Regions from separate parts of the Kitasatospora sp. NPDC058406 genome, predicted to be linked through region 1. Evidence: predicted binding sites of a transcription regulator. Region 1 holds the regulator's gene; the other holds the start of a gene.

Evidence for each region. Region 1 encodes HrcA, which represses chaperone genes, less so after heat shock. Its sites were predicted from a motif close to TTNGCACTCNGNNNNNCNGAGTGCNAA; they were not measured.
Region 2: ACFWOG_RS31045 (FmdB family zinc ribbon protein) is a predicted target of HrcA. The motif match lies at 973-999, and genes of this name have one in related genera.

What each region holds. Positions count from the first base shown of each region.
Region 1 is NZ_JBHXKE010000006.1:20,881-41,994, forward strand. Features, by position in the region: gene ACFWOG_RS02460 (FAD-dependent oxidoreductase) at 1-435, opposite strand, end outside; gene sigJ (RNA polymerase sigma factor SigJ) at 573-1,511, opposite strand; gene ACFWOG_RS02470 (ABC transporter ATP-binding protein) at 1,794-3,692, opposite strand; gene ACFWOG_RS02475 (ABC transporter ATP-binding protein) at 3,935-5,668, opposite strand; gene ACFWOG_RS02480 (AMP-dependent synthetase/ligase) at 6,008-7,930, shown strand; gene hemW (radical SAM family heme chaperone HemW) at 7,988-9,217, shown strand; gene ACFWOG_RS02490 (DUF3097 domain-containing protein) at 9,268-10,095, opposite strand; gene ACFWOG_RS02495 (hypothetical protein) at 10,126-10,710, opposite strand; gene htpX (zinc metalloprotease HtpX) at 10,741-11,661, opposite strand; gene hrcA (heat-inducible transcriptional repressor HrcA) at 11,921-12,955, shown strand; gene dnaJ (molecular chaperone DnaJ) at 13,031-14,167, shown strand; gene ACFWOG_RS02515 (16S rRNA (uracil(1498)-N(3))-methyltransferase) at 14,258-15,007, shown strand; gene ACFWOG_RS02520 (S41 family peptidase) at 15,145-18,420, shown strand; gene ACFWOG_RS02525 (histidine triad nucleotide-binding protein) at 18,732-19,085, shown strand; gene ACFWOG_RS02530 (ribonuclease Z) at 19,090-20,013, shown strand; gene ACFWOG_RS02535 (PhoH family protein) at 20,244-21,114, shown strand, end outside.
Region 2 is NZ_JBHXKE010000207.1:166-7,444, reverse strand. Features, by position in the region: gene mscL (large conductance mechanosensitive channel protein MscL) at 1-34, opposite strand, end outside; gene ACFWOG_RS31045 (FmdB family zinc ribbon protein) at 665-961, opposite strand; gene ACFWOG_RS31040 (MFS transporter) at 1,100-2,446, opposite strand; gene ACFWOG_RS31035 (potassium/proton antiporter) at 2,856-4,343, opposite strand; gene ACFWOG_RS31030 (penicillin acylase family protein) at 4,659-7,279, shown strand, end outside.

The DNA.
Region 1 (21,114 bases):
GGCGCCACCGCCGACCACGGCGAGGGTGCCGGGCCGTTCGGCGGTGCGCAGCCGTTCGGCCACCTCGCCGGCCCGCTCGACGCCGTAGGCGTGGTCGGCGGCGCCGGGGACGCCGTGCCAGGCGGTCCGGCTGCCGAGCGCGTAGACGAGGGTGTCGTAGGCGACGGCGTCGCCGTTGTCGAGGAAGACCTTGCGGGCGGTGAGGTCGAGCCGGGTGGCGCGGGCCGGGAGGTGCCGCACGCGGCGGCCGCGCAGGACCTCGGCGACGGCGGGCCGGTGTTCGGGGTGGCCGGCGGCGGTCTCGTGCTGGCGCACGCGGTGCAGGAAGCGGCTCTCGGGGGCGATCAGGGTCACGCGGTCGCGCTTGCCGGCCCGGGTCGCTGCGGTGAGACCCGCGTAGCCGGCGCCCAGTACGACGATCTGCTTCTCGGTCATGTCGTCCCGCTCCTTCGCGGCGCCCGGGGGCGCCCTCTCGCGGCGTCCCCGGGGTTGCCGGGAGCGCTTCTGCGCGTGTTCGAGAAGGGGACGACGCGGCCGGGCGGACTGTGACCGTGATCTGCGTCACGGGAAGGTCAGGAGGCTGCCACGTTCAGGTGGGCGAGCTTCTCCGGGTTGACGACGGTGTACGCCTCGGTGATCCGGCCGTCGGTGACGGTGAACGCGATCACGCCGCCGACCAGCCCGGGCTGCGGGTACCAGATCACCCCGGGCTCGCCGTTGACCAGCGCGAAGCCGAAGCTCCAGCCGGGTGCGAGGAACTTGGCGGCCAGGCCGCGGACGAGCCGGGAGACCTTGTCGGCGCCGAACACCGGGCGGGCGCCGGCGGTGACGATGCCGCCGCCGTCGGAGTGCCAGACCACGTCGGGGTCGAGGACGGCCAGCAGGCCCTCGATGTCGCCGCGGGCGGTGGCGGCGGCGAACGCCTCGACGGCCTGCCGGTGCTCGGCCGGGTCGGCGGTGGACCGGCGGCTGCCGGCCTTGACCCGGCGGCGGGCCCGGGAGGCCAGCTGGCGGGCGGCGTCGGGGGTGCGGTCCAGCGAGGCGGCGATCTCGTCGAAGCCGACGGCGAAGACGTCGTGCAATACGAACGCGGCGCGCTCGGCCGGGGTGAGCTGTTCCATGACGGCGAGCAGCGCCATCGAGACGGACTCGCCGAGTTCGGCGACCTCGGCGGGGGAGGCGGGGGCGTCCTGGTACGAGACGGCCGGTTCGGGCAGCCACTCGCCGAAGTAGGCCTCCCGGCGGGCGCGGGCGGAGCCGAGCTGGTCGTAGCAGAGGCGGGTGACGACCGTGGTGAGGAAGGCGCGGGGGTCGGCGACGGCGGAGCGGTCGACCGAGCGCCAGCGAAGCCAGGCTTCCTGGAGGACGTCCTCGGCGTCGGTGAACGAGCCCAGCAGCCGGTAGGCGACCGACCCGAGGTAGCGCCGGTTCACCTCGAAGGGGTCGGACGGCGGTTGGTCGGGCCCGGTGGCCGGGGCGTGCACGGTCGCGGTCGACGGGTCGTCACTCACGGGCCCTACCGTAGCGCCGGTCGTCGCGATCATGAAGACCCGACCGGGGCGGGAAACGCCGGCCCGGCCGTCCGGACGCGCGGCCACCGGGTCAGCCCGGACACCCGGACACCCGGACACCCGGACACCCGGACGCGCGGGAGCCCGGGGCGGTACGGCCGTCGGGCCGTCCTCCCCGCACCCCCGCCCCCCCGCCCCCCCGCCCCCCCGGCGGGGGGGGCGCCGGGGGGGGCCCGGCGGGGGGCCCCCCCCCCCGGGCCCCCCGCCCGGCGTCCGCCGGGGTCATTCCCGCTCGGCGACCGCTTCGGCGAACTGCGCCTTGTAGAGGCGTCCGTACGCCGCGTCGGCGGCGATCAGCTCGTCGTGCGTGCCCTGCTCGACGATCGAGCCGTTCTCCATCACCAGGATCACGTCGGCGTCCCGGATGGTGGAGAGCCGGTGGGCGATCACGAAGCTGGTGCGGCCGCTGCGCAGCCGGGCCATGGCGCGCTGGATGAGCACCTCGGTCCGGGTGTCGACCGAGCTGGTCGCCTCGTCGAGGACGAGGATCGACGGCTGGGCGAGGAAGGCCCGGGCGATGGTGATCAGCTGCTTCTCGCCGGTGCTGACGCCGGCGCCGTCGTCGTCGATGACGGTCTCGTAGCCGTCCGGCAGGGTGCGGACGAAGCGGTCCACGTGTGCGGCCCGGGCGGCCTCGACGACCTGTTCGCGGGTGGCGCCGTCGGCGCCGTAGGCGATGTTGTCGGCGATGGTGCCACCGAACAGCCAGGTGTCCTGGAGGACCATGCCGATGCCGGAGCGCAGGTCCTCGCGGGACATGGCGGCGATGTCCACCCCGTCGAGGGTGATCCGGCCGGAGCTCACCTCGTAGAACCGCATCAGCAGGTTGACCAGGGTGGTCTTGCCGGCGCCGGTCGGGCCGACGATGGCGACGGTCTGACCGGGTTCGACCTTGAGCGAGAGGTCCTCGATGAGCGGCTTGCCCGGGTCGTAGCGGAACGCGACGTCCTGGAAGACGACCCGGCCGCGCAGGGCGTCGGGGCGTTCCGGCATGGCCGGCTCGGGGGTCTGCTCGGGCGAGTCGAGGAGTTCGAAGATGCGCTCGGCGGAGGCGACGCCGGACTGCACCAGGTTGGCCATGCTGGCGACCTGGGTGAGCGGCTGGCTGAACTGCCGGGAGTACTGGATGAACGCCTGGACGTCGCCGATGGACAGCGCGCCGGTGGCCACCCGCAGACCGCCGACCACGGCGATCAGCACGTACTGCAGGTTGCCGATGAGCATCATCGCGGGCTGGATGATGCCGGAGATGAACTGGGCCTTGAAGCTGGCGGCGTACAGGGCCTCGTTGTGCTCGCGGAAGGTGGCCGCGGACTCCTTCTGCCGGCCGAAGACCCTGACCAGGGTGTGGCCGGTGTACATCTCCTCGATGTGGGCGTTGAGCTGCCCGGTGGACCTCCACTGCTGGACGAACTGCGGCTGGGCGCGCTTGCCGACCCGGGTGGCGACGACGACGGAGAGCGGTACGGCGATCAGTGCGATCAGCGCGAGCAGCCAGGAGATCCAGAACATCATGGCGAGCACGCCGACGACGGTGAGCAGCGAGTTGATCACCTGGCCGGTGGTCTGCTGCATGGTCTGGCTGATGTTGTCGATGTCGTTGGTGACCCGGCTGAGCACCTCGCCGCGCGGCTGCTTGTCGAAGTAGCTGAGCGGCAGCCGGGCGAGCTTGGCCTCGGCGCTCTGGCGCAGCCGGTAGCCGGCCCGCTGGATGGCACGCGCGGCGAGCCGGCCCTGGACGACGCCGAAGACGGAGGACGCGACGTAGATCGCCAGGACCCAGAGCAGGATGCTGCCGATGGCGTCGAAGTCCATGCCCTGGCCGGGGGTGAAGTCGACCGAGGAGAGCAGGTCGGCGATGTCGGTGTCGCCGCGTCCGCGCATGGCGTCGACGACCTCCTGCTTGGAGGCCCCGGCGGGGAAGCGGCCGCTGACGACGCCGGCGAAGATCAGGTCGGTGGCGTGGCCGAGGATCTTGGGGCCGATGACGGCGCAGCCGATGCTGAGCACGCCGAGGGCGAGGACGCCGGCGATCAGGGCGCGCTCCGGGCGGAGCAGTTTGAGCAGGCGTTTGCCGGAGCCCTTGAAGTCCATGGACTTCTCGGCGCCCTGGCCGCCCATGAAGCGTCCGGGGCCGGCCGGGCCGCGGCGGGCGGCGGCGGCCTGGGAGTCGCCGGCGGCCTTCGGGGGCCCGCCGGGGCCGCCCCTGCCGGGGCCACCGGGGCCACCGGGACCGCCAGGACCGCCGGGACCGCCGAAGCCCCCGGGACCACCAGGGCCTCCGGGACCTCCCGGGCCTCCGGGACCTCCCGGGCCGCCGGCGGGCGACTTCTTCGGGTCCGGCGCGGGCTTGTCGGGCGTGGTCACGCCGCCTCCTGCTCGGTGAGCTGGGAGAGCACGATCTCCCGGTACGTCGGGTTGCCGGCCATGAGTTCGCCGTGGGTGCCGCTGCCGACCACGGCGCCTTCGTCGAGGACGATGATCCGGTCGGCGTCGCGGATGGTGGAGACGCGCTGGGCGACGATCACCACGGTGGCGTCGGCGGTCTCGCGTGCGAGGGCCTTGCGCAGCCGGGCGTCGGTGGCGTAGTCGAGCGCGGAGAAGGAGTCGTCGAAGAGGTAGATGTCGGGCCGCCGGACCAGGGTGCGGGCGATGGCCAGGCGCTGGCGCTGGCCGCCGGAGACGTTGCCGCCGCCCTGGGCGATCGGCGCGTCCAGACCTTCGGCGAGCTGTTCGACGAACTCCTTGGCCTGGGCGATCTCCAGGGCCTTCCAGAGTTCCTCGTCGGTGGCGTCCGGCCGGCCGTAGCGGAGGTTGCTGGCCACGGTGCCGGAGAACAGGTAGGGCTTCTGCGGGACCAGTCCGACACTGTCGGCGATGGTCTCGGGGGCGAGTTCGCGGACGTCGACGCCGTTGAGCAGGACCTGGCCCGTGGTGGCGTCGAAGAGCCGGGGGACGAGGCCGAGCAGGGTGGACTTCCCGCTGCCGGTGGAACCGATGACGGCCGTGGTCTCGCCCGGGCGGGCGGCGATGTCGATGCCCCGCAGGACGGAGGCCTCGGCACCGGGGTAGCGGAACTCGACGTCGCGCAGTTCGAGGTGGCCGCGGCGGAGCACCTCGGTGACGGGCTCGGACGGCGGGACGACGCTGGAGCTGGTGGTGAGCACCTCCTGGATCCGTTCGGCGCACACCTCGGCGCGCGGCACCATCATGAACATGAAGGTGGCCATCATGACGCTCATCAGGATCTGCAGCAGGTAGGAGAGGAAGGCCGTGAGAGCGCCGATCTCCATGTCGCCGCTGTCGATCCGGTGGGCGCCGAACCAGAGCACGGCGACGCTGGAGACGTTCACGACCAGCATCACGCTGGGGAACAGGTAGGCCATCAGCTTGCCGACCTGGAGCGAGACCCCGGTGAGGTCCTCGTTGGCGCCGGCGAACCGGGCCTGCTCGTGGTCGTCCTTGACGAAGGCCCGGATGACCCGGATACCGGTGATCTGCTCGCGCAGCACCCGGTTCACGGTGTCGATCTTCTCCTGCATGCTGCGGAAGCGCGGGCGGAGTGCCCGCACCAGCACGATGACGACCGCGCCGAGGGTGGGCACGACGGCGAGCAGCAGGCCGGAGAGCGGTACGTCCTGGTTGAGAGCCATGATGATGCCGCCGATGCACATGATCGGCGCGGCCACCATCATGGTGAAGGACATCAGGACCAGCATCTGGACCTGCTGGACGTCGTTGGTGGTCCGGGTGATCAGCGAGGGGGCGCCGAACTGGCCCATCTCGCGGGAGGAGAAGCTCTGCACGCGGTCGAAGATGTCGGCCCGGACGTCCCGGCCGACTGCCATCGCGGTGCGTGCGCCGTAGTAGACGGCGCTGATGGCGCAGAGGGTCTGGAGCACGGTGATGCCGATCATCACCGCGCCCACGCGCAGGATGTATCCGGTGTCACCCTTCACCACGCCGTCGTCGATGATGTCGGCGTTGAGCGTCGGCAGGTAGAGCAGGCCGAGGGTGGAAATCAGCTGGAGCAGCACCAGCAGGGTGATCGGTCGGGTGTACGGGCGAAGGTACGCCCTGAGCAGTCTGATCAGCACTGGCTCACTCTTGTCGTCGGCGGCGGCTTTGGCATCCCAATTCTCGTTCTTCGGCGGGCTCGTTCAGGCCATTCCCGCCAAGCGAGCCGGATCTTTGTCCAGCCCTTTGCCGAACGTTCCGGTGGGCGGGGTGGTGCCGTGCACCGGGGGATCGGGAGGGTGCCAGCTGGCCGCTCCCTCTTACGGAATGACCGGTTTCCCCCTAGGCTGCTGATTGCCCCCTTGTTACTCACCGGTACCGGCCTGGTTGCCGAAGGGGGTCGGTGACCGCCCCCACGGACGCCGCGACAATCCCTCAGAGCCTTCCCTCAGACGGCCACCCGCTCCCGGAGGTCCTCGTTGAGTTCCGCGCACTCCCTGATCGACTCCGGCCGCGCCGACATCGTCGCCGGGCGTCCTGCCTCCGTCGCCCACCTGTTCCTGGAGCGGGTCGCCGCCACCCCGGGCGCCGAGGCCTACCGTTACCCGGCCCCGGTGGACGAGCAGGCGGCGGACAGTGCCCCGGGCGCCGAGCAGTGGCGTTCGGTGACCTGGGCGCAGGCCGCGGCCCGGGTGTACGCGGTGGCGGCCGGCCTGCTGTCGCTGGGCATCCGTTCGGAGGACCGGGTCGCCCTGTCCTCCTCCACCCGGCTGGAATGGATCCTCGCCGACCTCGGCAACATGTGCGCGGGTGCGGCGACCACCGCCGTCTACCCGAGCACCAACGCCGACGAGACCGCGTTCATCCTCTCCGACTCGGGCTCCCGGGCGATGTTCGCGGAGAACGCCGTGCAGCTGGCCAAGGTGGTCGCCGAGCGTGAGCGGCTGCCCGAGCTGCAGACCGTGATCCTGTTCGACGCGCCGGCCGAGACCCCCGACGCCGCCGGGCTCAAGATCGTCACCCTCGCCGAGCTGGAGCAGCTCGGGGCCGACTACCTGGCCGAGCACCCGGGCGTCGTCGAGCGGACCGTCGCCGCGCTCGACAAGGAGCAGCTGGCCACCCTCATCTACACCTCCGGCACCACCGGCCGTCCGAAGGGCGTGCGCCTGGTGCACGACTGCTGGGCGTACGAGGGGAGAGCGCAGGAGGCGAGCGGGCTGCTGGCCGCCGACGACGTGCAGTTCATGTGGCTGCCGCTGTCGCACGTCTTCGGCAAGACGCTGATCTCGGGGCAGATCGCCACCGGCCACGTGATGGCCGTGGACGGCCGGGTCGAGCGGATCATCCACAACCTGCCGGTCATCCGGCCGACCATCATGGCCTCGGCGCCGCGCATCTTCGAGAAGGTCTACAACGGCATCGCCGGCAAGGCCCGGGCCGAGGGCGGCGCCAAGTACAGGATCTTCCTGTGGGCCGCCCGGACCGCCCGCGAGTACGCCCGGACCGCCCAGGCCAACCGGATCGCCACCGGCAGCGACCGCGTCCCGTTCGCCCTCGGCCTGAAGCACTCGCTGGCCGACCGGCTGGTGTACGCGAAGATCCGGGCGGCGTTCGGCGGGCGGCTGCGCGGTGCGGTCTCCGGCAGCGCCGCGCTCGCACCCGAGATCGGGTACTTCTTCGTCGGCGCCGGGGTGCCGATCCTGGAGGGCTACGGCCTGAGCGAGACCAGCGCCGGTTCGAGCGTCAACCGGGCGGAGGACATCCGGGTCGGCACGGTCGGCCGCCCGCTGCCCGGCACCGAGGTCAGGATCGCCGAGGACGGCGAGATCCTGCTGCGCGGCCCCGGCATCATGCGCGGCTACCACAACCTGCCGGAGAAGACCGCCGAGGTGCTGGAGGCCGACGGCTGGTTCCACACCGAGGACATCGGAGAGCTGTCGGCGGACGGCTTCCTGCGGATCACCGACCGCAAGAAGGACATGTTCAAGACCTCCGGCGGCAAGTACGTCGCGCCCAGCGAGGTGGAGGGCAAGTTCAAGGCGGTCTGTCCGTTCGTCAGCAACATCCTGGTCATCGGCAACGGCCGCAACTACTGCACCGCGCTGATCGGCCTGGACGAGTCGGCGATCATGCCGTGGGCCGCCGAGCGCGGCCTGGCCGGCAGGTCCTACACCGAGGTGGTCGCCGACCCGCAGGTCCACCAGCTGATCGACGGGTTCGTGCAGCGGCTCAACGCCGACCTCCAGCGCTGGCAGACGGTGAAGAAGTTCCACCTTCTGCCGCGCGACCTGGACGTCGAGCACGGTGAGCTCACCCCGAGCCTGAAGATCAAGCGGCCCGTGGTCGAGCGCGAGTACGCGGACGCCGTCACCGCGATGTACGCGGGCAGCAACGAGGCCTGACCGTCGCCGTCCCGTACGGACCGGAGGACCACCCGGGCCGTACGGGACAATGGGGTCATGCCCTCCGCACTCCCCGACGGCGAACCGGTGCCGTCCGACGGTTCCCTGCCCGCATCCGCGCTCGACGGACTCGGCTCCCGGCCGTTCGGCTTCTACCTGCACGTGCCCTACTGCGCGAGCCGCTGCGGCTACTGCGACTTCAACACCTACACCGCCACCGAGCTGCGCGCCTCGGGCACCGTCGCCTCCCAGGAGACGTACGCCGACAACGTGGTGGCCGAGATCCGCCACGCCCGGAAGGTGCTGGGCGGTGCCGACCTGCCGGTGCGCACCGTCTTCCTCGGCGGCGGCACCCCCACGCTCCTGCCCGCCGGCGACCTGGTGCGGATGCTCGCCGCGATCCGGGAGGAGTTCGGGCTCGCCGACGGCGCCGAGGTGACCACCGAGGCCAACCCGGAGTCGGTCGACCCGGCCTACCTCGCCGAACTGCGCGCGGGCGGCTACAACCGGGTCTCCTTCGGCATGCAGAGCGCGCGGCCGCACGTCCTCCAGCTGCTCGACCGCCACCACACCCCGGGCCGCCCCGAGGCGTGCGTCGCCGAGGCCCGCGCCGCCGGCTTCGAGCACGTGAACCTCGACCTGATCTACGGCACCCCCGGCGAGTCCGACGACGACTGGCGGGCCTCTCTGGACGCCGCGATCGGCGCCGGGCCGGACCACGTCTCCGCGTACTCGCTGATCGTCGAGGACGGCACGAAGCTCGCCGCCCGGGTCAAGCGCGGCGAGCTGCCGATGATCGACGACGACGTGCACGCCGACCGCTACCTGATCGCCGAGGAGGCGCTCACCGCCGCCGGCTACTCCTGGTACGAGGTCTCCAACTGGTCCACCACCCCGGAGGGCCGCTGCCGTCACAACGAGCTCTACTGGACCGGCGGCGACTGGTGGGGCGCCGGCCCCGGCGCCCACAGCCACGTCGGCGGCGTCCGCTGGTGGAACGCCAAGCACCCCGCCGCCTACGCGCAGGCCCTCACCGGGCACCGCAGCCCCGCCCAGGGCCGCGAGCGGCTCACCGCCGAGGACCGCCGGGTCGAGCGGATCCTCCTGGAGCTGCGCCTCGCCGAGGGCATCCCGCTGGACCTGCTGACGGACACCGGCCTGAAGGCCGCCCGGCAGCACCTCGCCGACGGCCTCCTCGACGCCGGATCCCACTCCGCGGGCCGCGCCACCCTGACCCTCCGGGGCCGCCTGCTGGCCGACGCGGTCGTGCGTGACCTGGTGGACTGATCTTCGCTGGCGCCGACACCGCCGACTTCCGGACGTACGCCTGACGCGCCTCAGTCCGGCAGGGTGACGAAGTCGATCAGCTCCTCGACCCGGCCGAGCAGCTCCGGCTCCAGGTCCCTGTAGGAGTCCACCGAGGCGAGGATCCGCTTCCAGGCGGCGGGGGTGTCCACCGGCCAGCCGAGACGGCGGCAGACGCCCTCCTTCCACTCCTCGCCGCGCGGGACGGCGGGCCAGCCGGGGATGCCGACACTGGACGGCTTCACGGCCTGCCAGACGTCCACGTAGGGGTGTCCCACCACGAGCACGGCCTCGCCGGTGACCCGGGCGGCGATCCGGTGCTCCTTGGTGCCGGGCAGCAGGTGGTCCACCAGGACGCCGAGACGCCGGCCGGGGCCGGGGGCGAAGTCGGCGACGATCGCGGGCAGGTCGTCGATCCCCTCCAGGTACTCGACCACCACGCCCTCGACCCGCAGGTCGTCGCCCCAGACCCGTTCGACCAGCTCGGCGTCGTGCCGGCCCTCGACGTAGATCCGGGACCCGCGGGCCACCCGGGCGCGGGCGCCGGGCACCGCGACCGAGCCGGAGGCGGTCCGGCCGGGCGTGCGCGCGGGGGCCGGCCCGGTGGGCCGGACCAGGGTGACCACACGCCCCTCCAGCAGGAAGCCGCGCGGGACCAGCGGGAAGACCCGGTGCTTGCCGAACCGGTCCTCCAGGGTGACGGTGAACCCCTCGGCGGTCTTCTCGCAGCGCACCACCGCCCCGCAGAAGCCGGTTTCCGCCTCCTCGACCACGAGGTCCCGCTCGGCGGGCACCTCGGGGGCGGGCTGCTGCCGCTTCCACGGCGGGGTCAGGTCGGGTCCGTACCGGCGGCTGTGCATGCAGCGACTATAGGGAAGACGGACGGAGGGTCAGAGCCCTGGCGCGCCCCAGACCGGGAACCAGCGGGTGAGGTCCTTCTCCAGCCGCAGGTCGTTCCCGAGCAGGGCGTTGACCTGCAGTTCCAGCGGGCTGTCGCGCTTCTCCCCGCCGCCCGCCGCCGGCGCGAAGGGGTAGAAGGTGCCGCGCTTGTACAGGTAGACCAGCGCCAGCGGCCGGCCCCCCTCGTCGCGGAAGGCGACGAGCGAGCAGAGCAGCTGCGGCCCGAAGCCGTTCGCCTCCAGCTCGCTGTTGACCGCGTGCAGGTCGTTGACCAGCTCCGGCAGTTCCCCGGGAGCGTGCCGGGCCAGCAGCCAGGAGTAGCCGTACGCGTCCTTGGACGCCTCGACGGGGACGCCGCCGCGCTCGGTGTCGGCGTCCAGGAGGGCCCGGACCTGCCGTTCGACCTCGCCGAAGGCCCCGCCCTCCACGGAGGCGAAGCAGACCGACCCGACCCCGGTGGGCCGGAAACCGGCCGCGGCCTCCAGGGTGATCGCGGCGGACGGCACGCCGAACAGCTGGTCGAGGTCGGGCCGCACGGGCTTGGTGCGGCCGAACAGGGCGTCCAGGATTCCCACGGTGGTCCCTTTCCCGGAGGAGGAGGCGGTTCAGTGGCCGAGCCGGGTGGAGATCTCGGCCAGCTGCTCCAGCCGCTGCTCCAGCGTCGGGTGGGTGGAGAGCAGCCGGCCGGCGGTCTCCCGGGCGCTCAGCGCGGGGGCGAAGTAGAAGGCGTTGTAGGCCTGCGCCTGGCGCAGGTCCCTGGTCGGGATGGCGGCGATCTGGCCGGTCACCTTGGTGAGCGCCGAAGCCAGCGCGCTGGGACGGCCGGTGAGCTGGGCGGCGGCCCGGTCGGCCGCCAGCTCCCGGTAGCGGGAGAGCAGCCGGGTCAGCAGGAAGCTGATCGCGTACACGACCACCGACACCAGCGGGACGATCAGGGCGGCGATCGCGGCGTTGGAGTCGTTGCTGTTGCGGCCGCCGCCCATGAACCCGCCGTACATGGCGATCCGGGTCATGGCTCCGGCGAGGACACCGAGGAACCCGGCGACGGTCATCACCGCGACGTCCCGGTGGGCGACGTGGGACAGCTCGTGGGCGAGCACGCCCTCCAGTTCCTCCGGCTCCAGCCGGCGCAGCAGCCCGGTGGTGACGCAGACCACCGCGTTCTTCGGGTTGCGGCCGGTGGCGAAGGCGTTCGGCATGTCGTTGTCGGCGACCGCCACCCGGGGTTTGGGCATGTCGGCCAGCGCGCAGAGCCGGTCGACGGTGCCGTGCAGCTGCGGGTACTGCTCGGGGGTGACCCGGTGCGCCCCCATGGCCCGTTCGGTGATCTTGTCGCTGAACCAGAACTGGGCGACGAACAGGCCGCCCGAGATCAGGACGACGATCGGCCAGGCGCCGCGCAGCAGCACGATCAACAGCCCGGTGAATCCGACGTACAGCAGCCCGATCACGAACATCGTGCCGACCATCCGGCCGGTCAGGCCGCGGTCCGGCGCGAAACGGGAGTGCTGGCCCGAGGTCGACATCGCTGGTCCTCCGTTCGCCGTCCGCTTCCGATGCTGCCACCAGGCCGGGCCCGCGGCATCACCCGCGCGCCGCGAACTGCGGGCAGGATCACTCCGGCCGGGCCGTTCCTGCCGTCGGACCCGGGCCTTACACTGGCAGGTAGGGTCCTGGCACTCGTATGTTCCGAGTGCCAAGCCCGGTTCCTCCCGGAACGGGCGAAGCGGCTCGAAACGGACACATGTCATATCGGACAACGCGTGAAGACGGAGGTGCGTGCCCATGGCCGGTGAGGTCCGCCAGCTGGACGACCGCAAACTCGCGGTGCTTCGCGCCATCGTCCAGGACTACGTGGGGACGGAGGAGCCGGTCGGCTCCAAGGCCCTCGTGGAACGGCACAACCTCGGGGTCTCCCCGGCGACCGTCCGCAACGACATGGCCGCGCTGGAGGAGGACGGTTACATCCACCAGCCGCACACCAGCGCCGGGCGCATCCCCACCGACAAGGGGTACCGCCTGTTCGTGGACCGGCTGGCCGAGGTCAAGCCGATGAGCGCGCCCGAGCGGCGGGCGATCCGGCACTTCCTGGACGGGGCGGTCGACCTCGACGACGTGGTCGCCCGTACGGTGCGGCTGCTCGCCCAGCTGACCCGCCAGGTCGCGGTGGTGCAGTACCCCTCGCTCTCCCGGTCCACCGTGCGGCACATCGAGCTGGTCGCGCTGGCCCCGGCCAAGGTGATGCTGGTGCTGATCACCAACACCGGCCGGGTCGAGCAGCGGATGGTGGACTGCCCCGGGGCGGTGGGCGAGACCGTCCTGGCCGACCTCCGGGCCCGGATCAACGTGCGGGCCGCCGGACAGCGGCTCCCCGAGGTCCCGGGACTGCTGGAGGACCTTCCCGCGCAGTTCGAGGCGGGGGACCGGCCGACCGTCGCGACGGTCCTGGCGACGCTCTTCGAGGCGCTCGCCGAGCAGAACGAGGAACGGATCATGCTGGCCGGCACGGCCAACCTGACCCGTTTCGGCCACGACTTCCCGTTGACCATCCAGCCGGTGCTGGAGGCACTGGAGGAACAGGTCATCCTGCTCCGCCTCCTGGGTGAGACCGCGGACGCCGGGATGACGGTCCGGATCGGGCGTGAGAACGCCTACGAGGGCCTCAATTCCACCTCCGTCGTCTCGGTCGGTTACGGTTCGGGCGACGAGAGCGTGGCCAAACTGGGTGTGATCGGTCCGACCCGGATGGACTATCCGGGCACAATGGGGGCGGTGCGAGCGGTGGCACGGTACGTGGGCCAGATCCTGGCCGAGTCGTAGGAACGGCCACCGTCAGGACCCTGACGGTGGTTCCAGTCGCAAGCACTTCTACAGGCGGAACAAGCGGAGCATTTGGTGGCCACGGACTACTACGCGGTACTCGGCGTCCGACGGGATGCGGGGCAGGACGAGATCAAGAAGGCGTTCCGGCGCCTGGCACGCGAACTGCACCCGGACGTCAACCCGGACCCGAAGACGCAGGAGCGGTTCAAGGAGATCAACGCCGCCTACGAGGTGCTCTCCGACCCGCAGAAGCGCCAGGTCTACGACCTCGGCGGTGACCCGCTGTCGCCGAACGGCGGCGCGGGCGGCTTCGGCGCGGGCGCGGCGGGCTTCGGCTTCTCCGACATCATGGACGCCTTCTTCGGCGCCGCCTCGGGCCAGCGCGGCCCGCGGTCGCGGACCCGCCGGGGCCAGGACGCCATGATCCGGCTGGAGATCACCCTGGAGGAGGCCGCCTTCGGCACCACCAAGGAACTCCAGGTCGACACGGCCGTCACCTGCACCACCTGCAGCGGCGAGGGCGCGGCCCCCGGCACCTCCGCGCAGACCTGCGACATGTGCCGCGGCAAGGGCGAGGTCTCCCAGGTCACCCGGTCCTTCCTGGGCCAGGTCATGACCTCCCGCCCCTGCCCGCAGTGCCAGGGCTTCGGCACCGTCGTGCCCACCCCGTGCCCGGAGTGCGCCGGCGACGGCCGGGTCCGCGCCCGCCGCACCCTCACCGTCAAGATCCCCGCCGGTGTCGACAACGGCACCCGGATCCAGCTGGCCGGCGAGGGCGAGGTCGGCCCCGGCGGCGGCCCGGCCGGCGACCTCTACGTCGAGATCGCCGAGACCGCCCACACGGTGTTCCAGCGGCGCGGCGACGACCTGCACTGCACCGTCACCATCCCGATGACGGCCGCCTCGCTCGGCACCCAGGTGCCGTTGCAGACCCTGGACGGGCTGGAGGAGGTCGACATCCGGCCCGGCACCCAGTCCGGACAGTCGATCCCGCTGCACGGTCGCGGCATCACCCATCTGCGCGGCGGCGGCCGGGGCGACCTGATAGTGCACGTCGAGGTGCAGACGCCCTCCAAGCTCGACCCCGAGCAGGAGGACCTGCTGCGCCGCCTCGCGGTGCTGCGCGGTGAGGAGCGGCCGTCCGGCCAGTTCGCGCCCGGGCAGCAGGGCCTGTTCTCCCGCCTGAAGGACGCCTTCATCGGCCGCTGACGGCTCCGGCGCCCGGCACTCCGCGACCTCCGTCGCCGGGGTGCCGGGCGCCGTCGTTCCACCGCCCGACCCATTCCGGAGGAAGACCCCATGACCGCGCCCGTGTTCGTCGTCGAGACCGAGCGGATCGCCACCGCCGCCCCCGGCGTGCTGGTCCGGCTGGACGGGCCCGAGGGGCGGCACGCGGCGGCGGTGAAGCGGCTGGAGGCGGGCGAGGCCGTGACCCTGGCCGACGGGCTCGGCCTCGGGGTGGACGGCACCGTCGCGGCGGTGCACGGCAAGGACGCGATCGAGGTGACGGTGACGGCCGTCCGCCGCGAGGCCGAGCCGGCGCCCCGGATCGTCGTGGTCCAGGCGCTGCCCAAGGGCGACCGCGGCGAGCTGGCGGTGGAGACCATGACCGAGGTCGGGGTGGACGTGGTGATCCCCTGGTCGGCCTCCCGCTGCATCACCCAGTGGAAGGGCGACCGCGGCGCCAAGGCGCTCGCCAAGTGGCGCGCCACCGCGCGGGAGGCCGGCAAGCAGTCCCGCCGGCTGCGGTTCCCCGAGGTCCGCGAGCCGCTGACCACCCGGCAACTGGTCCCGGTGCTGGCCGGCGCGGCGTTCGCCGCCGTGCTGCACGAGGAGGGCGCCGAGCCGCTGGCCGGGGCCGTGCTCCCGGACTCCGGGGACCTCGTGCTGGTGGTCGGCCCCGAGGGCGGCGTCTCCCCGGAGGAGCTGGCGGCCTTCGCCGAGGCCGGGGCGAAGCCGTTCCGGCTCGGCCTGTCGGTGCTGCGCACCTCCACGGCAGGGGTGGCGGCCGGGGCCCTGCTGCTGGGCCGCACCGGCCGCTGGAGCTGAGCCGACCGCACCGGGCCGTTCGAGCGGGGCGGCGGGCCGGGCGGGCCGGGCGACCCCCGGATCCCCGGTCCCCCGACAGGGGGTCCTGGTCGGCGAAAACCGGGCGTGGGCCGGGCACGGGTGCCTAGGGTGGCGGTGTGAGCGAACCCGAAAGCACCCCCGCCGGCGCCTACCTGCGCCACCCGCACCTCCACGGCGACCTCCTCACCTTCGTCGCCGAGAACGACGTGTGGCTCGCCCCGCTGGACGGCGGCCGGGCCTGGAGACTGACGGCCGATCACCTCCCGGTGCGCCGCCCGAGATTCTCCCCGGACGGGCGGCACGTCGCCTTCACCTCCGCCCGCGACGGCGCACCCGAGGTGCACGTCGTCCCGGTGGACGGCGGCCCGTCCCGACGGCTGACCCACTGGGGCGACGCCCAGACCCAGCTGCGCGGCTGGACCCCGGACGGCCGGCCGATCGCCACCACCGCCGCCGGACAGGGCTCGCTGCGCCGCACCTGGGCCCACGCGGTGCCGCTGGACGGCGGTGAGCCGGAACGGCTGCCGTACGGGCCGGTCGGCGGGCTGTCCTTCGAGGCGGGCGGCTCGGGGGCGCCCCCGGCCGAAGGCGGGGGGAGGGTGCTGCTGGTCTCCGCGTTCGGCGTGGAGCCGGCCTGGTGGAAGCGGTACCGGGGCGGGCGGACCGGCAAGCTGTGGATCGGTACGGAGCGGTTCGACCGGATCCACGAGGAGCTGACCGGGAACATCGACTCGCCGCTCTGGGTGGGGGAGGCGGACCGGGCGAGGATCGCCTTCCTCTCCGACCACGAGGGCGTCGGCGACCTCTGGTCCAGCCTCCCGGACGGCACCGACCTGCGCCGCCACTCCTCCTCCCCGGACGGCTTCTACGCCCGCAACGCCGCCACCGACGGCACCCGCGTCGTCTGGCACACCGCGGGCGACCTCTGGCTGCTGGACGACCTGGCCGACGCGGAGCCGCGGCGCCTCGACGTCCGGCTGGCGGGTCCGCGCACCGGCCGCCGCCCGCGTCCGGTCCCGGCCGCGCACTGGCTGGAGACCGCCGCGCCCGACCGCACCGGCCGGGCCGGCGCCGTCGTGGTGCGCGGGACCGTGCACTGGCTGACCCACCGGGAGGGCCCGGCCCGCGTCCTGGACGAGTCGCCGGGCGTGCGCGGCCGACTCGCCCGCGTGGTGCCCGGTTCGGGCGAGGACGGCGGGCAGGGCGTGGTCTGGGTGACCGACGCCGAGGGCGAGGACGCGATCGAGTACGCCCCCGCGGTGCTCGGCACCGAGCGCCGCCGGCTGGCCGCCGGGCAGCTCGGCCGGGTCCGGTCGCTGCTCGTCTCGCCGGACGGCAAGCAGGTGGCGGTCGGCGCGCACGACGGCCGGGTCCTGCTGGTCGCCCTGACCGACGGCGTCGTGCACGAGCTGGCGCACAGCACCGACGGCGAGGTCAGCGGCCTGGCGTTCAGCCCGGACTCGGCCTGGCTGGCCTGGTCCCAGCCCGCCCTCGGGCCGTGGTCGCTGCGCCAGATCGTGCTGGCCAACCTGACCACCCGGACGGTGTCCGAGGCCACCCCGCAGCGGTTCATCGACACCTCGCCGGCCTTCACCACGGACGGCCGGCACCTGGCGTTCCTCTCGGTGCGCAACTTCGACCCGGTCTACGACTCGCACGTCTTCGACCTGTCCTTCCCGAACGGCTGCCGCCCGTACCTGATCACGCTGGCCGCCGACACGCCGTCCCCGTTCGGGCCGCGGCGGGCCGGTCGGCCGGTCGGCGGCGAGGATGACGAGCCCAAGGGCAAGAAGACGGAGGGCGAGGAGGGCACGGCCGACGCGCCGCCGGTCACCCGGGTCGACCTCGACGGCATCGCCGACCGGATCGTGCCGTTCCCGGTCGAGGGCGGCCGGTTCGGCTCGCTGCGGGCCGCCAAGGACGGCGTGCTCTGGACGCGCGTCCCGCTGGTCGGCGAGCTCGGCGACGAGGCGGCCTCGCTGGAGGACGAGCGGCCGCGCCCCACGCTGGAGCGGTTCGACCTCCGCAAGCGCCGGGCCGAGCAACTGGTGGACGGGCTGGACTCGTTCGCGGTGAGCGGCGACGGCACCCGGCTCGCGGTGCTGGACGAGGGCGAGCTGCGGATCGTGCCCGCCGACCACAAGGCGGTCGGCGAGGACGACGAGATCGAGGTCGACCTCGCCCGGCTCCGGGTGACCGTCGACCCGGCCGCCGAGTGGCGGCAGATGTTCGACGAGAACGGCCGCCTGATGCGCGACAACTTCTGGCGCCCGGACCTCGACGGCGTGGACTGGGCGGGCGTGCTGGCCCGGTACCGGCCGCTGGTGGACCGGATCGGCTCCCACGACGACCTGGTCGACCTGCTCTGGGAGGTGCACGGCGAGCTGGGCACCTCGCACGCCTACGTGCTGCCGCACGGCCTGCACACCGAGCCGGCCCGCCGACAGGGCCTGCTCGGCGCCGACCTCGTCAAGGACGGCGACGCCTGGCGGATCTCCCGGATCCTGCCCGGCGAGTCCTCCGACCCCCGGGCCCGCTCGCCGCTGGCGGCGCCCGGTGCCGCGATCCGCCCCGGGGACGCCGTCCTGGCGGTCAACGGGCGCCCGGTCGATCCGGTGACCGGCCCGGCGCCGCTGCTGGCGGGCACCGCCGGGCAGCCGGTCGAGCTGACCGTGGCCGGCAAGGACGGCACCGACCGGCGTCACCCCGTCGTCGTCCCGCTCGCCGACGAGGAGCCGCTGCGCTACCACGACTGGGTCACCGGCCGGCGGGCCGCCGTCCGGGAGCTGTCCGACGGGCGGCTCGGCTACCTGCACATCCCCGACATGCAGACCACCGGCTGGGCGCAGATCCACCGGGACCTGCGGTCGGAGATGGCCAGGGAGGGCGTGATCGTCGACATCCGGGGCAACCGGGGCGGGCACACCTCCCAGCTGGTGATCGAGAAGCTGGCCCGGCGGATCGTCGGATGGGGCATCGCCCGGGACATCGCCAGCCCGGCGCCGTACCCGGAGGACGCGCCGCGCGGGCCGGTCGTCGCGCTGGCCGACGAGTACTCGGGTTCCGACGGCGACATCGTCAACGCCGCCATCCAGGCACTCGGCATCGGCCCCGTGGTCGGCACCCGCACCTGGGGCGGGGTGATCGGCATCGACAGCCGGTACTCGCTGGTGGACGGCACCCTGGTGACCCAGCCCAAGTACGCGTTCTGGTCCGAGCGGTACGGCTGGGGCGTGGAGAACCACGGGGTCGACCCGGACGTCGAGGTGCTGTTCCCCCCGCACGCGTGGGCGGCGGGGGAGGACCCGCAGCTCGCCGAGGGCGTCCGGATCGCCCTGGCGGCGCTGGACCGGGCTCCGGCCAAGGCGGCGCCGGCGCTGCCCTGGGTGTAGGCACCGCCCGGCGGGGCGGGAGGCCGGCGGCGGGTCCGGCCTCCCGTACCCGGCTACCCGCCCCCGCGCACCCGCCCCTGGGGGCCCGTCCCGCCGAAGGTCGGCCTGCTCACCGAGGAGCCCGGAGCCGGAGGGCACCGCCGCCGGGGTCCGCGTGGTCCGCCGGAGGCACCCGCGCGAGTACCAGCAGGCCGGGGCACGGCTCGGCTAGCATGCCGCCGTACGCCCCGACCGGCAGCGGGCCCGACGCCGGGCCCGGTTCCGGACCCGGGTCCCAGCCCCACCCCGACCGACAGCGCGAGGAGACCCCGATGGCCGGCGAGCCGCAGCCCGACTGCCTGTTCTGCAAGATCGTGGCCGGCGAGATCCCGGCCACCGTGGTGCGCAAGACCGACCGCGTCCTGGCCTTCCGCGACATCGCCCCGAAGGCGCCGGTGCACGTGCTGGTCATCCCGCACGTCCACTACCCGAACGCCGCCGCGCTGGCCGACGCCGAGCCGGAGATCGCCGGTGAGCTGCTCGCCGAGGCCGGCCGGGTCGCGGCGGACGAGGGCATCGCGGACTACCGCCTGATCTTCAACACCGGGGCCGGCGCCGGGCAGACCGTCTTCCACGCCCACGTCCACGTGCTCGGCGGTACGTCGATGACCGAGCGCATGGTCTAGCCGCGTGTCGCAGCGCGAACTCGTCGTCCTCGGCACCGCCAGCCAGGTCCCGACCCGGCACCGGAACCACAACGGCTACCTGCTGCGCTGGGACGGCGAGGGGCTGCTCTTCGACCCGGGCGAGGGCACCCAGCGGCAGATGCTGCACGCCGGGGTCTCCGCCACCCAGCTCACCCGGATCGCCGTCACGCACTTCCACGGCGACCACAGCCTGGGCCTGGCCGGGGTGATCCAGCGGATCAACCTGGACCGCGTCCCGCATCCGGTCGACGTCTACTTCCCGGCCTCCGGCGAGGTCTACTTCGAGCGGCTGCGGCACGCCACCGCCTTCCACGAGACGGCCGTGCTGCGCCCCCGCCCGATCGAGGAGTCCGGGCCCGTGCCCGCGCCCGGCGCCCGGTTCGTGCTGGACGCCGTCCGGCTCTCCCACCCCGTCGAGTCCTTCGGCTACCGGCTGAGCGAGCCGGACGGCCGCCGGCTGGTGCCGGAGCGCCTCGCCGACCTGGGCGTCTACGGTCCGGCCGTCGGCCGGCTCCAGCACCAGGGCGAGACCGAGGTGGACGGCCGGCGGGTCACCCTGGACGAGGTCAGCGAGCCCAGGCCGGGCCAGCGGTTCGCCTTCGTGATGGACACCCGGCTCTGCGAGGGCGTCCACGAGCTGGCCGAGGGCGCCGACCTGCTGGTCATCGAGGCGACCTTCACCGACGCCGACGCGCGGCTCGCCGACGACCACGGCCACCTCACCGCCGGCCAGGCCGCCAAGGTCGCCGCCGAGGCCGGTGCGCGGACCCTGGTGCTGACCCACTTCTCCCAGCGCTACCCGGACCTCGGCCAGCACCTCGCCGACGCCCGCAAGCACTTCGAGGGCCCGATCGTGCTTGCCGAGGACCTCGTGCGGGTACCAGTACCGCCCCGGCACCGCGGGTGAGGGGCCGCGCGGACCGCCAGGGCCGCGACGGCGGTCGCGGTGATGTCGGGAGCGGCCCGTGAACAGCACGGAAAACCGCTCGCGCCGCCTCCCGATCTGCCGGAGCATCGTCGCGTGCGGCCCCGCCGCCCGCCGCGGCGATCACGTCCGCGGCGTACCCTGGTGCCCCGGAGAGACCGAGCGGCACCCACGAGACACGGATGGGATGAGGCAGGCCCCAGCGCCGACCTATGAGTGACACATCGCATACCCGTACCAACGGACAGTCGCGCCCCGAACCGGCGGACGACGGCGGCTCCGTCAGCGCCCGGATCGTCATCCCCGAGAAGCATCCGATGGTCACCCTGCTCGGCACCGCGGACTCGCTGCTGCGCGTGATCGAGCGGGGCTTCCCCGCCGCCGACATCCACGTCCGCGGCAACGAGGTGACCGCCACCGGGGAGCGGGCCGAGGTCGCGCTCGTCCGGCAGCTCTTCACCGAGATGATGCTGGTGCTCCGCACCGGCCAACCCCTGACGGAGGACGCCGTGGAGCGTTCCATCGCCATGCTCCGGAGCGGCGTCGACGACCCGGACAGCCCGGCGCCGTCGCAGGTGTTCACCGCGAACATCCTGTCCAACCGCGGCCGGACCATCCGTCCCAAGACCCTCAACCAGCAGCGCTACGTCGACGCGATCGACAAGCACACCATCGTCTTCGGCCTCGGCCCGGCCGGTACCGGCAAGACCTACCTCGCGATGGCCAAGGCCGTCCAGGCCCTCCAGGCCAAGGAGGTCAACCGGATCATCCTGACCCGTCCGGCCGTCGAGGCGGGGGAGCGGCTGGGCTTCCTGCCCGGCACCCTCTACGAGAAGATCGACCCGTACCTGCGCCCGCTGTACGACGCGCTGCACGACATGATGGACCCGGACTCCATCCCGCGCCTGATGGCCGCCGGGACCATCGAGGTCGCCCCGCTCGCCTACATGCGCGGTCGCACCCTCAACGACGCCTTCATCATCCTGGACGAGGCCCAGAACACCTCGCCCGAGCAGATGAAGATGTTCCTCACCCGCCTCGGGTTCAACTCCCGGGTGGTCGTCACCGGCGACACCAGCCAGA
Region 2 (7,279 bases), on a different contig from region 1:
TTCCACGCAGCAGGAATTCCTTGAAGCCTTTCATGCCGCGTGAACGACGAAGTCGAAATCCGGTTACGGGTGATCTTCAGCTCCCTCTGATTGACAACCCGTTCGGTGGACGGAGGCCGTCTCCGGCGGTGGCAGGCCCGCCCGCGCGGGGCCGAAGGTGAGTGCCACGGCCGCCGCGAGCACGAGGACGGCCAGGGCCCCTGGGCCCTGCCGGAGCGCCTGTCGGAGCCGGTGTCCGCGCCCGGCTCCGCGTCTGATCGGCGGGAACGACGGCACCGGCTGTCGTGGCGGGACGCTCGGCGCGGGCAGTGGCGGCAGCGGGAAGGGGAGCGGGCGGGAGGGGTTCCTGGTCGGCACGGGCACCACCGGTGGTCGCAGGGTGCCGGCCCCCACCGGGTCCGTTTCCGGGTGGCGGCGGGCCGGCTTCTCGTGACGCACACTCTGGGCCGCCGGCCCGGTGGTCGGAAGCCCCTTTCCCTGCCCTGTGGAAAACTCGGGCCCGGGGAGGACCGGCCTCCGCCGAACGGGTGCACTTCTGCGCCGTTCGGGGGAATTGAGAGAATCCGGGAATGCGAACGGCCCGCCGGACCCGCATATTGCGGGTCGACGGGCCGTTCGGTCGTTCTGTCTCGGCAGTCCGGCAGTCCGGGCTTCGTCGGGGCGGTCAGCCCGCTGCGGGAGCGGGGCTCGCCGCGGGCGCGGAGCCGCCCGACGAGGAGGACGACGACGAGGTCGACGTCGACGAGGGGGTCGACGAGCCGGTGCTCACCGAGCTGCTGGAGGAGGAGCGGCTGTCGGTCCGGTAGAAACCGGAGCCCTTGAAGACCACACCCACGGCGGAGAAGATCTTGCGCAGGCGCCCCTCGCAGTCGGGGCAGGTGGTCAGCGGCTCGTCGGTGAACTTCTGCACCGCCTCCAGGCCGTTGCCGCACTCGGTGCACTGGTACTGGTACGTGGGCACTTGTCTTCCTCCTGGCACTCTCGCCTGATGAGTGCTAACGATGGTCAATGATGCGGCATTCCGCTGGATCAGTCCAGCGACTCGGGTGTGAGATGAGTCCGGCCCGTCGGCGGGACGCCGCCCCGCGCCGCCCGGCGATCAGCCCTTGGCGGCGCCCACCAGCTGCGCAGCGGCGCCCGCGCCCGTGCCCGGACCGGGCGCGGCGCCCGCGTCGGCGGTTGCCGCGCTCCGGGTCCCCGGCGCGACCAGCAGCCCCCGCAGGGAGACCAGCGCGGCCAGGCCCAGCCCGGCGCCGGCCACCGGCACCAGGAACCCGGCCGACGGGCCGCTCCCGTCGACCAGCTGCCCGGCGACCATCGACCCGACCGCCAGGCCCAGCCCGATGGCGCCGGTCAGCCAGGTGAACGCCTCGGTCTTGGCGCCGTCCTCGACCAGCGTCTCGACCAGCGTGTAGCCGGTGATCAGGGTCGGTGCGATGGCGAGACCGCAGAACAGGCCGGCGACGGCCAGCGAGACCAGGTTGGGCATCGCCCAGAGCGTCGAGCAGCCGATGACCAGGAGGGCGTAGCTGGCGAGCATCCGGTGCCGGGCGGCGTGCCGCCAGGCGATCATGCCGTACAGCACGCCGGCCAGCATCGACCCGCCGGCGAAGATCCCGTACACGGTGCCGCTGGCCCCGGGCTGTCCGGCCGACTCGGTGAACGCGGCGACGGAGACCTGCATCGCGCCGAAGACGGTGCCGACGCCCAGGAACGCGCCGGCCAGCAGTCGGACGCCGGGCGAGGCGAGGGCGGAGACCCGGCGGGCGCCCGGAACGGCCGGGTGCAGCGCGGGCGCGGTGCGTCGCTGGGCGGCGAAGGCGAGCCCGCCGACGACGGTCAGCGTGGCCTCGACGATCAGTCCGGAGGCCGGGTTGACCGTGGTGGCGATCGCGGAGGCCAGCACCGGGCCGATCACGAAGGTGAACTCGTCGGTCACGGACTCGAAGGCGAAGGCGGTGTTCAGCTTGGCCGGCGGCGTGCCCTCCGCCGACAGCCTGGCCACCCAGCGGGCCCGGACCATCGCGCCGATCTGCGGCACGGAGGCGCCGGCCGCCGCGGCGGCGAGGAAGAGGCTCCAGACCGGCGCGTGGCCGAGGGCCAGGGCGATCAGCGCACCGACCGAGACGGCGTGCACCACGACGGTCGGCACCAGGACGGCGGCCTGGCCGAGGCGGTCGGCCAGCCGGCCGGTCTGCGGCCCGACCAGGGCCTGGGCGACGGCCGAGACGGCGGCGGCGGTGCCGGCGGTGCCGTAGGAGCCGTGGGTGTCGCGGATCAGCAGCAGGATGCCGAGGCTGAGCATCGCGTAGGGGAGCCGGGCGGCGAAGGCGGGGACGAGGAACGTCCACACGCCGGGGGTGCGCAGCAGCGCGCCGTACCCGACCCGGGTGGGGGCGGCGTCGGCGCGGTCCCCGGGCGCGGCGGGCAGGTCGTGCCCGGGCATGGTGTCGTCGACCGTTCGGCGGGCCGTCACGGTCGGTCCTTCCTACTGCCTGGTAGCGCGGCAGGGCATGAAAAAGCCCCGACGGCGCCGAGAGTCGTCCTCTCGCGCGTCGACCGGGGTAGATACCGGGCCGGCCGCGGGGTCGCCGAGGGCCGGACCGCGGCCGCCGAACGGTCGCGCCAACTCTGCATCAGGCAGATGCTGGGTGTGTCATTCCGAGTAGCTATACGCGCGTAGATGGCGCGCTTACCTCCACAATACAGGGCTCGTCCAAAACTGTCCTGTCGATCGAAGGTGAACGCCGGCCGAACACTCCACGGCGTCGGCCGGGCCGGACGGTCGGGCCGGCGTCACCGGGCGGAGCCACCCGCCCCCGGCCCCGGCCCCCGCCGCCCATGAGCCCGGGGGCTCACTCCCGCCCGTACAGCCACCCGGCGAGCTTGCCGCCACGGTCCACGGCCCGCAGCCGCCGCTCCGCCGCCTCGCTCACCTCGTCGGTGGTCACCACCAGCAGCTCGTCCCCGCCGCGCAGCACCGTGTCCTTGTCCGGCACGAAGCTGTTGCCCTCGCGGACGACCAGGGTCACCGCCGCGCCGGCCGGCAGCCGCAGTTCGCCGATCTCCACGCCGGACATCCGGGAGGTCGGCGTCAGCGCCACCGACAGCAGGTGGCCGTGCAGCTTCTCCAGCGGCGCCGACTCGATGCCGAGGTCCTGGCCCATCGAGCCCTCGCCGATCCGCAGCCACTTGGCGACCCAGGGCAGGGTCGGCCCCTGGAGCAGGGTGAAGACCACGACCAGGATGAAGACGATGTTGAAGACCTCCTGGGCCATCGGCGCGCCGGCGACCAGGGGGATGGTGGCGAGCACGATCGGCACCGCCCCGCGCAGGCCGGCCCAGCTCAGCAGGGCCTGTTCACGGACCGGCAGCCGGAACGGCGTGAGGGTGGTCACCACCGAGAGCGGCCGGGCCACGAAGACCAGCACCGCGCCGATCACCAGCGCCGGCACCACGGCCGAGCCCATCGTCTCGGGGGTGCAGAGCAGGCCCAGCAGCACGAACATCCCGATCTGCCCGATCCAGGCCAGGCCGTCGGCGAAGCCGCGGACGGCGGGTCCGTGCGGCAGCTTGGCGTTGCCCAGGACGACGGCGCTGACGTAGACGGCGAGGAAGCCGGAACCGTGCAGCATCGCGCCGCCGGCGTAGGCGAGCACGGTGAGCGCCATGACGGCGATCGGGTAGAGCCCGGAGGACGGCAGGGCGACGTGCTTGATCCCGTAGGCGCCGACCTTGCCGACCGCCAGGCCGACCGCGAGGCCGATCGCGAGTTCGGCGAGGATGGTGCCGATCAGGACGTACCAGGAGTCCAGCTCCCCGGTGGTGGCGAAGGCGACGACCAGGATCACGACGGGCGCGTCGTTGAAGCCGGACTCGGCCTCCAGCAGGCCGGTCAGCCGGTGCGGCAGCGGGACCATCCGCAGGACGGAGAAGACGGCCGCGGCGTCGGTCGAGGAGACGATCGCGCCGAGCAGCAGCGAGGTCCGCCAGTCGAGGCCGACCAGCCAGTGCGCGCCGGCGGCGGTGACGAAGACGCTGACGCCGACGCCGACGGTGGCGAGCACGGTGGCGGCCGGCATCATCGGCCGGACCTCGCGCCAGTTGGTCTTGAGGCCGCCCTCGGCGAGGATCACCACCAGGGCGGCGTAGCCGAGCACCTGGGTGAGCTCGGCGTTGTTGAACGTGATGCCGAGCCCGTTCTGGCCGAGCGCCACGCCGATGCCGAGGTAGATCAGCAGGCTGGGCAGCCCGGATTTGGTCGAGATGCGCACGGCGACCACCGCGACCAGCAGGATCACGGAGAATTCGAGGAGCAGCTGGTTCAGGTGGTCGACATTCACGCAGGGGCACCTCGGGCTGGCAGGGGCGGACGGGGTGTCTGGTGGCGGTGAGGCCGGGAGCGCTCGATCGACAGGGGCGGGGGCGGCCGGCGCCGATTACTCCCCTTACGGATCGTTACGCAGTCTAACATTTTGCCATATCTTTAGGTTTCCCGGCTGTGCGGCCCGTCACCTCGGGTTCTGACCTCCTCCGATTCCACCGTGAGCGTCCCCCGTGCACGCCCGCCAGCCGAGTCGGCCTAATGTGGTGCCCTGTCACGGCCCCGTGCTCCTGACATGTCCGCCCGCCCCCCAGTGAGGACCGCAAGGACCCAGATGCCCCGCTCGAAGAAGTTCCGGCGCGCCCGTCTGATCGTGATCGTGCTGGTCGTGCTGCTGGTGGCCGGCGCCGGCTACGGCGGCTACCGAGGGGTGGCCGCGGTCCGCGCGTCCTTCCCGGAGGTCGACGGCAGCGTCAAGGTGGCGGGCCTGAGCGCGCCGGTCGACGTCAAGCGGGACGCCAACGGCATCCCCCAGCTCTACGCCGACACCTCCGAGGACCTCTTCCGCGCCCAGGGCTACGTCCAGGCGCAGGACCGGTTCTGGGAGATGGACGTCCGGCGGCACATCACCGCGGGCCGACTGTCCGAGATGTTCGGCGACGGCCAGGTCGAGACCGACTCCTTCATCCGCACCATGGGCTGGCGCCAGGTGGCCCAGAAGGAGTTCGACACCCAGCTCTCGGCCGAGACCAAGAAGTACCTCCAGGCCTACGCGGACGGTGTCAACGCCTGGCTCGTCGAGCACCCGGGCGGGTCGCGCGCCTCGCTGGAGTACACCCTGCTCGGCGTCGTCAACGGCGACTACGAGCCCGAGCAGTGGACCCCGGTCGACTCGGTGGCCTGGCTCAAGGCGATGGCCTGGGACCTCTCCGGGAACCTCCAGGAGGAGATCGACCGCGCGTTGCTCGCCCAGGACTTCAGCCCGGAGAAGATCGCCGAGCTGTACCCGGACTACCCGTACGCCCGCAACGGCACGATCGTGAAGACCGGCACCGTCAGCAGCGACACCTACCGCCCCGCCGACGGCTCCGCCCCGGCCGGCGCCCCGGGCACCGGCACCGGCACCGCGCAGGGCGCGACGACCACCGAGGCGCTGCTCAAGGGCGTCACCACCCGGATCGACGCGCTGCCCGAGATGCTCGGCCGCAACGGCCAGGGCATCGGCTCCAACTCCTGGGTGGTCGCCGGGACCCACACCACCACCGGCAAGCCGCTGCTGGCCAACGACCCGCACCTCGGCCCCGGCCTGCCCTCGGTCTGGTACCAGATGGGCCTGCACTGCCGGACCGCCTCGCCCAGCTGCCAGTACGACGTCTCCGGGTTCACCTTCGCGGGCATGCCCGGCGTGGTGATCGGCCACAACAAGGACATCGCCTGGGGCCTCACCAACCTCGGCGCCGACGTCACCGACCTCTTCCTGGAGAAGGTGACCGGCCCGGAGACCTACCTGGTGGACGGCAAGGAGGAGAAGTTCGAGCTCCGCAAGGAGACCATCAAGGTCGCCGGCGGCGACGACCGCACCATCACCGTCCGCACCACCCGGACCGGCGCCCCGCTGATCTCCGACCCCAGCACCGAGCAGCAGAACGTCGGCAAGTACGCGCCCAACGGCACCTCCGCCCCGGACCGCGGCACCACCGGCTACGGCGTCGCCCTGCAGTGGGCCGCGCTCATCCCCGGGAAGACCATGGACGCCGTCTTCGGGCTCGACCGTGCGAAGAACTGGGACGAGTTCCGGGGGGCCGCCAAGGACTTCGCCGTCCCGGCCCAGAACCTGATCTACGCCGACGCCAGGAACATCGGCTACCAGGCCCCCGGGTACGTCCCGGTCCGCGGCAACGGCGACGGCCGCAACCCGGCACCGGGCTGGGACTCCTCCTACCAGTGGAAGAAGGACCCGGTCCCGTTCAACGCCCTGCCGTACAGCTTCAACCCGTCCGGCGGCTACATCGTCACCGCCAACCAGGCCGTGGTCGACCCGTCGTACAAGTACCTGCTGACCAAGGACTGGGAGTACGGCACCCGGGCCAAGGAGATCACCGAGCAGATCGACGCCCGGCTCAAGAACAACGGCAAGATCTCGCCGGACGACATGCAGGAGATGCAGCTCGACAACACCAGCATCCTCGCGAAGACGCTGGTCCCGAGGCTGCTCAAGGTCGAGATCGACGACCCCTACGTGCGCGAGGCGCAGGACCTGCTGAAGGACTGGAACTACCACCAGGACGCCGACTCGGCCGCCGCCGCCTACTACAACGGCGTCTGGCGCCAGCTGCTCACGCTCGCCTTCGGCCAGAAGTTCCCGGCCGACCTGCGGGCCGAGGACAACTGCCTGCTGGTGCGCCAGCAGGCCGACCCGACCAAGCCGGACAGCAAGTCGGACATCGTCACCGAGTGCGGCACCCGTGACCCGGGCAAGGCCCAGCCGGACGGCGGCGACCGCTGGACCGAGGTGGTCCGGCAGCAGCTGGAGAAGCCCGACAGCGGCTGGTGGACGTACATCGACTCCCAGCACAAGGAGCAGAAGGGCCTGGACAACCTCCTCCGCGAGGCGATGAAGAACGCCCGCCAGGAGCTCACCTCGCTGCTCACCAAGGACATCTCCACCTGGAGCTGGGGCCGCCTGCACAAGCTGGAGCTGCGCGAGCGCACCCTCGGCTCGGACGACTCCTCGATCGCCTCCGGCGCCGTCCACAAGCTGCTCAACCGCGGCCCGTACCGCCTCTCCGGCGGTTCGGCGGCGGTCGACGCGGCCGGCTGGAACGCGGCCGCCGGGTACCAGGTCGACTGGATCCCGTCGATGCGGATGGTGATCGACCTGAGCGACCTCGACGCGTCCCGCTGGATCAACGTCGGCGGTGCCTCGGGCCACGCCTATCACCCCAACTACAACGA